DNA from 3 places in the Danxiaibacter flavus genome. Region 2 is predicted to be linked to each of the others. Evidence: riboswitches for the same ligand, from Rfam matches in the RefSeq annotation. Region 2 holds a riboswitch; each other region holds the start of a gene.
The links. Region 2 has a riboswitch for thiamine pyrophosphate ahead of thiM (hydroxyethylthiazole kinase). Riboswitches for the same ligand answer to the same signal wherever they lie in the genome.

Region 1 (3,283 bases), on a different contig from region 2:
TTCTTCCAGCTTGCCCTTCGATGCCTTGTCAGCTTTGTTTACAACAACAATAGAAGGAACTTTTAGTTTAAGTGAGCTGAACAGCTGGTGATTTTCCTGTATATCATCATTTGCATCAACGATCAAAAGGGCAACATCCGCATCTTCCAACGCACTTTTTACGCTGTGCATCATTTTTTCGTGCAGCTTGTATTTGGGTTCGATGATTCCCGGTGTGTCTGAAAAGATCACCTGGTACTTCCCCGGCTCTGTTAAGAAACCTTTAATGCGATGCCTTGTTGTTTGCACTTTTGATGAAACAATCGCAAGTTTTTCGCCCAGCAAAGCATTAAGCAAAGTGCTTTTGCCTGCATTAGGTTTACCAAATATGTTTACAAAACCTGCTTTCATTTTCAAATCAACAATAAAAAGTAACAAATCAAAACGATTGCCGCAAGTGCAAACGTCCGGTACAACCATTATAAATCACAAAAGCCTCTAAGAGGCTCTGCAATTATTCATTTATACCTTACGGCCTCTAACAGATGAAAACCTATCAGATTAGTTTTTAAATAGTTAAGGCCTCTTGCGAGGCCTTCTGGTTGCGAAGGGAGGGTTCGAACCTCCGACCTTCGGGTTATGAGCCCGACGAGCTACCGCTGCTCTACTTCGCGATTTGAGATTGCAAATGTAGGGGGATAATTGTTACCAGCCAAAATATTCTAGAATATTTTTTAATTGACAGTGGAAAATTGACAATTGATAATGAAATACATCCATTCCTAATTTTCAATTGTCAACTTTCAATTTTCAATTAACTAATCCTGCTTTTTAATGCTAGAACCTCCGCTCGCATCAACACTCATAATAACACCTGTTCCTTTGTAATGGATTATACTTCCTCCGCTGGCATCGGCTTTTAACGCTTTATTGATGGTGATGTTGATCACAGATCCTCCGGACGCATCCACATTACAATTGTTTACGGCAATTGCAAAATCTTTAAAAATGCTACCACCGCTGGCTTCGATGCTTGCAGCGTCAAAAGCGCCATCCAATTTCGCGATGCTGCCGCCACTTAAATCTATGTTTAAACTGTTCCCTGTAAACTTGCCTTCAGCAATGCTTCCTCCACTTAATTCCATTTTCAGGTTATTTACGTTTATGGGGTCAGCAATTTTACCCACAGAGCCACCACTGAGGTCAAGGAAGTTCAAATCTGTGACAGTTACATATGCTTTGATTTTCTTATTACCCCAGCTCCATCCGTTCCAAAATCCATTTTCGAGGTAGATCTTCAGGACGCCATTTTTTACTTCAGTTTTTATTTTAGCCGTAAACTTATCCTCACCAGCACTAACTGCAACACCCTGCTCTTTGCCCTGTGACAAATACAGGTTAATGCCGCCACCTACACTCACGCCGTTAAATTTATCAACGGTTCTAATACTGGCGTTAGGGTCGTAAACCAGGTTTTGAGCTTTCAGCACCATTATGCTCAGGAAAAGTAAACCTGTCAAAATCAAAAACTTCTTCATAAGGAATATATGTTTGCTGTTCAACGATTTTTTTTGAAAAAGGTTACAGGAAGATACAAAAAAGTAGTTTCAAGCTTAAAGCCTAAAGCTCAAAGCTTAAAACTTTTACTGTCATGTTTTTGAATACTGGCTAAGAAGGCAAATTTCCCGTCATTCGCTTGCTCAGTCTCAAAAAAATCACGTCAAGAGTTGTGTATAGCTCTTAAGTTTTAGGCTTTGAGCTTTAGGCTTTAAGCTTGCTTTCTCGCATGCAAACTTTTAATATTTGTTTTGAATAGAACTTGAGGTGTTACTTTGTGGTTGAAAAATCACCGGCAATCTGCGGTCCGTTGGTGATTTCCTCGGGGTGCTTTCGAAAGAAGGCTGAGATTATACCCGTAGAACCTGAACAGGGTAATTCCTGCGAAGGGAAAGGCGAAGAACTTCTTTTATTTGTCCTCTCCACAGCAATTCCCTGTTCCCAAAATTTGATTAATACAAATTAGGAACATGAAGAAACTTTTGGGAACACTAACAGCTCTGTCTACTGTTATTTTTGTTCATGCACAGTTTTCCGTCAGAGGAAAAGTAACCGACACACAACACCAGGCACTGAAAGGTGTAAGTGCAGTATTTAGCGACGTTAAAGGAAAAACACGGTCAACGATAAGCCAGGAAGATGGATCATTTGCCATCTCCGGACTTTCTAACAATTCATCGGGATCACTTAATCTTGAATTTGTCGGGAAGAAAAAGGTTTCGAAAAATATTTCAGTTGACAACAGCGATGTTGTTATTGATGTCGTTATGGAGGATAACAATTTTTTCCTCGAACCATTAGAGGTAAAGGCTTTGCGTGCAACCGACAAAAGCCCGTTCACGAAAACCAACCTTGCTAAAGCTGAGATCGAGAAAAATAATATTGGGCAGGACCTTCCTTTTATCCTTAACCAAACACCTTCCGTTGTGGTTAACTCAGATGCCGGCACTGGCATTGGCTACACGGGTATTCGTATCAGGGGTACTGATGCAACACGCATCAACGTAACGTTAAACGGTATTCCTTACAACGATGCCGAAAGTCAGGGCACATTTTTCGTGGATATGCCAGATGCAATATCTTCTGTTAACTCCATACAAATTCAACGCGGTATAGGAACTTCTACCAATGGCTCAGGAACTTTTGGCGCAACAATTAACCTTAGCACCAATGAGTTCAATGACAAGGCTTATGCCGAGTCCAATAACAGCTACGGCTCATTCAACAGTTGGAAAAACACCATCAAAGTAGGAAGCGGTTTGATCAATGATCACTTTACAGTTGATGCACGTCTTAGCCGCATAAGCAGCGACGGATATATTGACAGGGCGAGCAGCAACCTGCAGTCATTCTATTTTTCTACTGCTTATGTAAACAAAAAAACGTCTGTAAGATTCAATATTATCTCCGGTAAAGAAAAAACATACCAGGCATGGAACGGAGTTCCGGAAAGTATGCTATCAACAGATAGGACGTATAATTCACTGGGAACAGATAAGCCTGGAGCTCCTTACGATAATCAAACAGATAATTACCAGCAGGACCATTATCAGCTATTCGTAAATCAGGCCATCAACAATAACCTTTCGTTCAACATTGCCACTTTTCTCGTGCACGGCAAAGGTTATTATGAGGAATACAAAGGCAAAAGAAATTATACTGACTACGGATTGAACAATGTTGTTTTTAATGGCGATACCATTACACAAACTGATCTTATACAAAGGCAATGGCTTGACAACTATTT
Region 2 (3,283 bases):
CAAGTGCAATTCGCTCAGGCGAAGGCCATTTGCTCGCCATGCCTTTTGTACCGCTTAACAGGTGAATACGTGAATAAGGACGCGGAGAAGTAACATCATGCTGCAGCATAATGGTCTTGCCGTTAATTGTGCGGATGATCGTAGTATTCATATCACCACGGTAAGGCTTGCCAACAAATTGATTGTAGAACGAATCGCTGGCAGCTCTCTTTTTAGCCTCTGCTCCCATTAGAAAATCATTGCTGGACATAGAAACCAGGTGATCAAAATTGTCTCCCCGGTTTATGTTCATGCATTGTGCAATCGGTCCAAGACCATGTGTTGGATACAGATTACCGTTTCTTGTGGCATTCTCTTTCAGCCTCCACATATCAGCATAGCCATTCTTATCAAAGTTGAGATCAAGCAGGTTGTGCAAATAAGCGCCTTCTGCATGAATCAATTCACCGAACATACCATTACGCGCCATGTTCAGGGTCAGTTGTTCAAAGAAATCATAGCAACAATTCTCAAGCATCATACAATGCTTTTTTGTTTTCTCTGAAGTCTCCACCAATTGCCAGCACTCATCTATTGTAACTGCAGCAGGAACTTCCGTGCAGGCGTGTTTGCCATTCTTCATTGCATATACAGCCATTGGCGTGTGGTAATGCCATGGCGTGCATATATACACAAGATCAATATCATTGCTTTCACACAATGCTTTCCAACCATCTTCACCGGTATATTCCTTTGCTTTCGGAATTCCGGCTTTCTCGAGGATTTTCTGCGCTTTTGCAACGCGATCAGCCTGTTTATCACACAAAGCTTTTATTTCAACACCTTCTATATAAGACATTCTTTGTACAGCACCAGGCCCTCTCATACCCAGACCAATAATACCAATACGAACTTTATCCAGTTTTGGAGCAGCATACCCGCTCATGTTAAATTGTTGTTTTCCGTTCTGAGGTGCTGCATCAAATGTTTCTTCTGCAACATTTGCAGACTTTCCAATGGAAGGCAAACCAACGGCAAGTACTCCTGAACCAAGAGTTATGTTGCGTAAAAAGTTTCTACGGTTAGATTTCATTACTACTTTTTTTGGTGTGTACAGTAAAACGCTAATTTCTTGAATAAACCCGAATAAAAATCACGGGAAAGCATATTAAGGCAAACGTTTGTGTAGAGCTGTCAGCTATCAGCTTTCAGCTTTGAGCTTTAAGGTATCAGGTATCAGGTGTCAGGTTAGTTTTTAACGCCGGGGGTTGTATTTGCGTATCCAGATCTTAATTTTAGCTATCAGCTATCAGCTTTTAGCTATGAGCCTTCCTAACCGGAAGCGTTGTCATACACATCTCATTTTCACTCATTCCATATTTGCACATTTGCATATTCTCTCATTTGCATATTCTCTCATTCGCACATTTGCATATCCCCTCATTTGCACATTCCATTGTCAATTTTCCCCGCCTGAACGATGTTAGTCGGGCAGGAACTTTCAATTGTCCATTCATAAAATTAAGGTTCTCCGCCTTAGGCTTTAAGCTTTAGGCTTTAAGCTTTTAGCTTTCACCTTTCCCCTGAATTCCTTATTTTGCATCCGCTTTAGGGGTGTTCCTTTTATGGAACTGAGATGATACCCTTGGTACCTGATACGGTTAATACCGTCGTAGGAAAAAGCAAAGGCTTTCTATGTTCCTTTCTTTGCACGGCCATCCTCCTATCGCGCTAAAAAAAGTTTCATGACAAAAGAATTATTATGGCAGCAGGTTGTGGCTGTTAAAGAAAGATCCCCGCTGGTACACAGCATTACGAACTATGTGGTAATGAATTTTAACGCCAACGCTTTACTGGCTGCCGGAGCCTCGCCAATAATGGCCCATGCTGCTGAGGAGATGGATGATATGGTAAATATTTCCGGTGCATTGGTAGTTAACATCGGCACATTGGACAGCAACTGGGTAAATAGCATGAAAATTGCTATTAAAGCAGCAGAAGCAAAGAACAAACCATGGGTACTGGACCCTGTTGGTGCAGGTGCTACCGCCTACCGGAACCAGGTTATCGCGGAATTGCTGGCGATACACAGGCCTGCGGTTATAAGAGGTAACGCTTCTGAAATACTTGCTGTTGCTAACGCTGAAAACAAAACCAGGGGTGTGGATAGCACTCATTCCAGCAATGATGCCATCGAAGCAGCCAAACAACTGAGCAATCAACTTAAATGCGTGGTTTGCATTTCAGGAGAAACGGACTATATCACCAGCAATGATATGGTTACCGGCTTGAAGAACGGGCATGCTCTTATGACCCGGATTACAGGAATGGGGTGTACCGCGTCTGCCCTGACCGGAGCGTTTTGTGCAGTTCAGGCAGATGCGCACCTGGCCACCTGCGCAGCAATGGCAATGATGGGAGTTGCGGGAGAGGTCGCAGTGAAAAAAGCAGGCGGACCAGCAACATTGCAAACGGCTTTTCTTGATGCGCTTTATACAATGGATGTAACAACTTTTATGGAAACTGTACACATTGTTTAACAATGGCGGAATTGATTTGAGCAACGTTTGGGACAATTAAACAAATAATATGGCATTTCCACATAAGCTTTATCTGGTAACAAATGAACTCGCCTGTAAAGGCAAAAAATTACTGGATGTTGTTGCTGCAGCTGTTAAAGGCGGCGTTGATATTGTACAGTTCAGGGACAAGCACGCCACTGAAGAAGTATTCACCAATACGGCAACCGAACTGCAATCCCTGCTTTCAAAAAACAACATTCCGCTTATCATAAACGATCGCTGGCAGGTTGCTCAATACATTCATGCATACGGCGTTCATGTAGGCAACAGTGATCTTTCACCGACTGCAATAAGAGCAGCATGGCCCCAATGCAATTGTCTTGGTTATTCTATTGAGTATGAAGAACAACTTAACAATACCGAAATAATACCTTCGGATTATCTTGGCATCAGTCCTGTTTTTAACACTTCCACAAAGGTGGACACGGTAAGAGAATGGGGACTTGATGGCATAAGATGGATGCGCAAAGCAACCACAAAACCCCTTGTTGCCATAGGCAACATCAACCTAACCAACGTGGCGGATGTTATAAAAGCTGGCGCAGATTGTGTTGCTGTAGTATCAGCTATCTGCAGTGCGGATGATCCGGAAAAAGCAGCTGCTATGTTGCGTAATGAAATTGAAAAAAACAGCAGATCATGACAGAGAAGAAATTTACTTATGCGCCGGTAATGACCATTGCCGGCTCTGACAGCGGTGGCGGTGCGGGCATACAGGCTGA
Region 3 (3,283 bases), on a different contig from region 2:
TTGCCCAGGCTCAATACCATAGTGTAGGGCGTTATCTGTAAGTTCTTCCAGGCTTATTGTATCGCCGCCTTTTGAAACTACAGCAAAACGAAAGGATTTAGATGAGAAATAAATAGTGTCTCCAACCTTGTATTTTACCGGATGCTCTTTTGGATTTTTAAATGGCTCATTTGCATTATTTATAAACAAAATTGCGGATTCACGATTATACTCAGCTGCAAAAAAAGAAGCGCATAAAGCAAACTTGAATTCAATGCTGTCAACTATAAAATTTCCAACGTGATAATAAGGAAAAACAACTATCCCGTCAGTGTTAATTGGTGTAATTGCATACTTAGCAATAACATCACGCTTCCGATGAATTTCTCCATCATACAAATCCACATTTTTTATTACAACAGAGTTTTTAAAAGTGTCCAAGCGCTGCAATTCTTCGTTTTCGAAATTCCCATCATTGTCAGTATCAAAACAGATCCACTTATATTTTGATCCATAAATTAAAGCAACTTTAAATGAACTGTTCAACTCCGTTTTCTCGTTTATTGAAGACGAAATGCCTGACAAATCCTGTAACTGAACTGTGCCAACTTTTACTGAATCTATTGTGTTAATAGACGAAAATTTCACTCCATCACCGCGTTCATTAAAATGCACAACTAAGCCGTTGGCACCATAAGGAACTGTGTCCGTTATATAATTTTTTAAAACGATTTTCTGATAAGAACGGGCAGACTGCTTACATGATGAAATTACAAATAGACATGCAACAGCAATTCGCACCCTACTTAACACAGTAGTGTTGATCATAAACAAAAATTATACAGATATTTAAATCGAAAGACCAGCTGATCAGGTTCAGGCAACACAAGGATTAGGCAGCAAAGTGTAATCAGCAGAAATTCAATTTAAGCATAATTTTAAAATAATCTACCCCCATTTTTTTCTCATTTCTTTTTTTCTTAAATAAAACTTCTATTTTCGCAGTGCTTTAGGGGTGCCGTAAACACGGCTGAGATTATACCCTTTTTAACCTGATCAGGATAATGCCTGCGAAGGGAAAAGTGCTCATCTGAGTTCTCTGTTTTTGTATTTCCTAAAGTTTATTGTTCATTTTTCTTTTCACCTTAAACAAGATGCCATGAATATTTTGCTGAACAGCAAACCGCAGGAAATTGCCGACCATCTGACACTTTCCCTCGCGCTGCAAGCCTTACAAATTAACTCCCTGAATGGTGTTGCCATCGCCGTTAACAATATTGTCATTCCAAAAAAAGATTGGGAATCTTATATACTGGAGCATAACGATGCATTGGTTATCATAAAGGCATCACAAGGAGGATGACACCTTCTCATCAATTAACCTTCTCATTTACACAACACTTATACAATATGCAAAAAGATAAAATACCATCTTCTTACGAGAACATGGAAATGCGTGCACCGCTTACCGGTTCGAGGAAAATATACATAACAGGCAAGTTGCATAACATCAAAGTGGCCATGCGGGAAATTGCATTGGGCGACAGCGTTCGCATTTCTTCCATAAAAGAAGAAGTAGTACCTAACGTACCCGTCACTGTGTACGATACCAGTGGCCCTTACACTGACCCGGATGTTGGCATAGATTTAAAGAAAGGACTGACAAGGCTTCGCGAAGAATGGATTGTACAAAGAGGTGATGTAGAAAAACTATCCGGATTTTCCTCCGGATACAGCAATAAACGGTTGAATGATGAAAAACTTAAGCCGTTACAATTTGAGCACATTCAAAAACCATATAAAGCAAAGTCGGGAAAAAATGTAACGCAATTGCATTATGCACGGAAAGGCATCATCACGCCTGAAATGGAATACATTGCCATTCGTGAAAATCAACAAATAGAAGCGTTATCCGATGAATCGCTAAGCCAACAGCATCCAGGCAATAGCTTTGGCGCCAACACCCCCTTAAAAAAAATTACACCTGAATTTGTGCGTGACGAAGTAGCTGCGGGAAGAGCCATCATCCCTTCTAACATCAACCATCCGGAGAGCGAACCAATGATCATTGGCCGTAATTTTTTGGTGAAGATCAATACGAATATTGGTAACTCTGTTGTTACCTCTTCCATTGAAGAAGAAGTGGATAAAGCTGTATGGAGCTGCCGTTGGGGTGGAGATACACTAATGGATTTATCGACCGGAAAGAATATTCATGAAACCAGGGAATGGATTATCCGCAATTGCCCGGTTCCTGTTGGCACTGTACCCATTTACCAGGCATTGGAAAAAGTGAATGGCAAAGCAGAAGACCTTACATGGGAGATCTTTAAGGATACATTGATTGAACAGGCTGAACAAGGCGTTGATTATTTTACTATTCATGCCGGCGTTTTACTCCGCTATATTCCACTTACTGCAAAACGTACAACAGGCATTGTTTCAAGAGGCGGAAGCATTATGGCAAAATGGTGCCTGGCTCATCATAAAGAGAATTTCTTGTATACGCATTTTGAAGAGATCTGCGAAATAATGAAAGCTTATGATGTAAGTTTTTCATTAGGCGACGGCTTGCGTCCCGGCTCAATTGCCGATGCCAATGACGCGGCTCAATTCGCAGAACTGGAAACGCTGGGTGAACTTACCAAAATTGCGTGGAAGCATGATGTACAGGTAATGATTGAAGGTCCCGGCCATGTCCCTATGCACCTGATAAAAGAAAATATGGATAAGCAATTGAAGGAATGTCATGAAGCGCCCTTCTACACATTAGGTCCTTTAACTACTGATATAGCACCGGGCTATGACCATATAACTTCAGCCATTGGCGCGGCCATGATCGGCTGGTATGGTACTGCCATGCTTTGCTATGTAACGCCAAAGGAACATTTGGGCTTACCTAATAAAAAAGATGTGAAGGATGGTGTTATTGCTTACAAAATTGCGGCACATGCCGCAGATCTTGCGAAAGGACATCCGGGCGCACAATACCGCGACAATGCTTTAAGTAAAGCCAGGTTTGAGTTTAGATGGGAAGACCAGTTTAATTTATCGCTAGACCCCGATACAGCCCGTTCCTTCCACGATGAAACATTGCCTGCAGAAGGCGCGAAAATTGCACATTTCTGTTCCATGTGCGGACCACATTTCTGTTCCATGAAAATTACACAGGACATCCGGGAATATAGCGAGCAGCAAACAAAGGAGTTAGCTGAAGGCATGTTGGAAAAAGCAAAAGAGTTTAGAGAACAGGGCGCGGAAATTTACAGCTAGGGGAGCTCAAGTACGAATTACGAAGTACGAA

Region 1: another riboswitch for thiamine pyrophosphate. It lies ahead of QTN47_RS24400 (TonB-dependent receptor); the one in region 2 lies ahead of thiM (hydroxyethylthiazole kinase).
Region 3: another riboswitch for thiamine pyrophosphate. It lies ahead of thiS (sulfur carrier protein ThiS); the one in region 2 lies ahead of thiM (hydroxyethylthiazole kinase).

The regions. Positions count from the first base shown of each region.
Region 1 covers NZ_JAULBC010000009.1:212,165-215,447, reverse strand. The annotation lists gene era (GTPase Era) at 1-417, opposite strand, end outside; tRNA gene QTN47_RS24410 (tRNA-Met) at 579-653, opposite strand; gene QTN47_RS24405 (head GIN domain-containing protein) at 798-1,517, opposite strand; TPP riboswitch at 1,850-1,946, shown strand; gene QTN47_RS24400 (TonB-dependent receptor) at 2,007-3,283, shown strand, end outside.
Region 2 covers NZ_JAULBC010000001.1:960,431-963,713, reverse strand. The annotation lists gene QTN47_RS03640 (Gfo/Idh/MocA family protein) at 1-1,072, opposite strand, end outside; TPP riboswitch at 1,580-1,675, shown strand; gene thiM (hydroxyethylthiazole kinase) at 1,725-2,519, shown strand; gene thiE (thiamine phosphate synthase) at 2,569-3,204, shown strand; gene thiD (bifunctional hydroxymethylpyrimidine kinase/phosphomethylpyrimidine kinase) at 3,201-3,283, shown strand, end outside.
Region 3 covers NZ_JAULBC010000009.1:85,990-89,272, reverse strand. The annotation lists gene QTN47_RS23965 (TlpA family protein disulfide reductase) at 1-807, opposite strand, end outside; TPP riboswitch at 981-1,075, shown strand; gene thiS (sulfur carrier protein ThiS) at 1,139-1,342, shown strand; gene thiC (phosphomethylpyrimidine synthase ThiC) at 1,390-3,252, shown strand.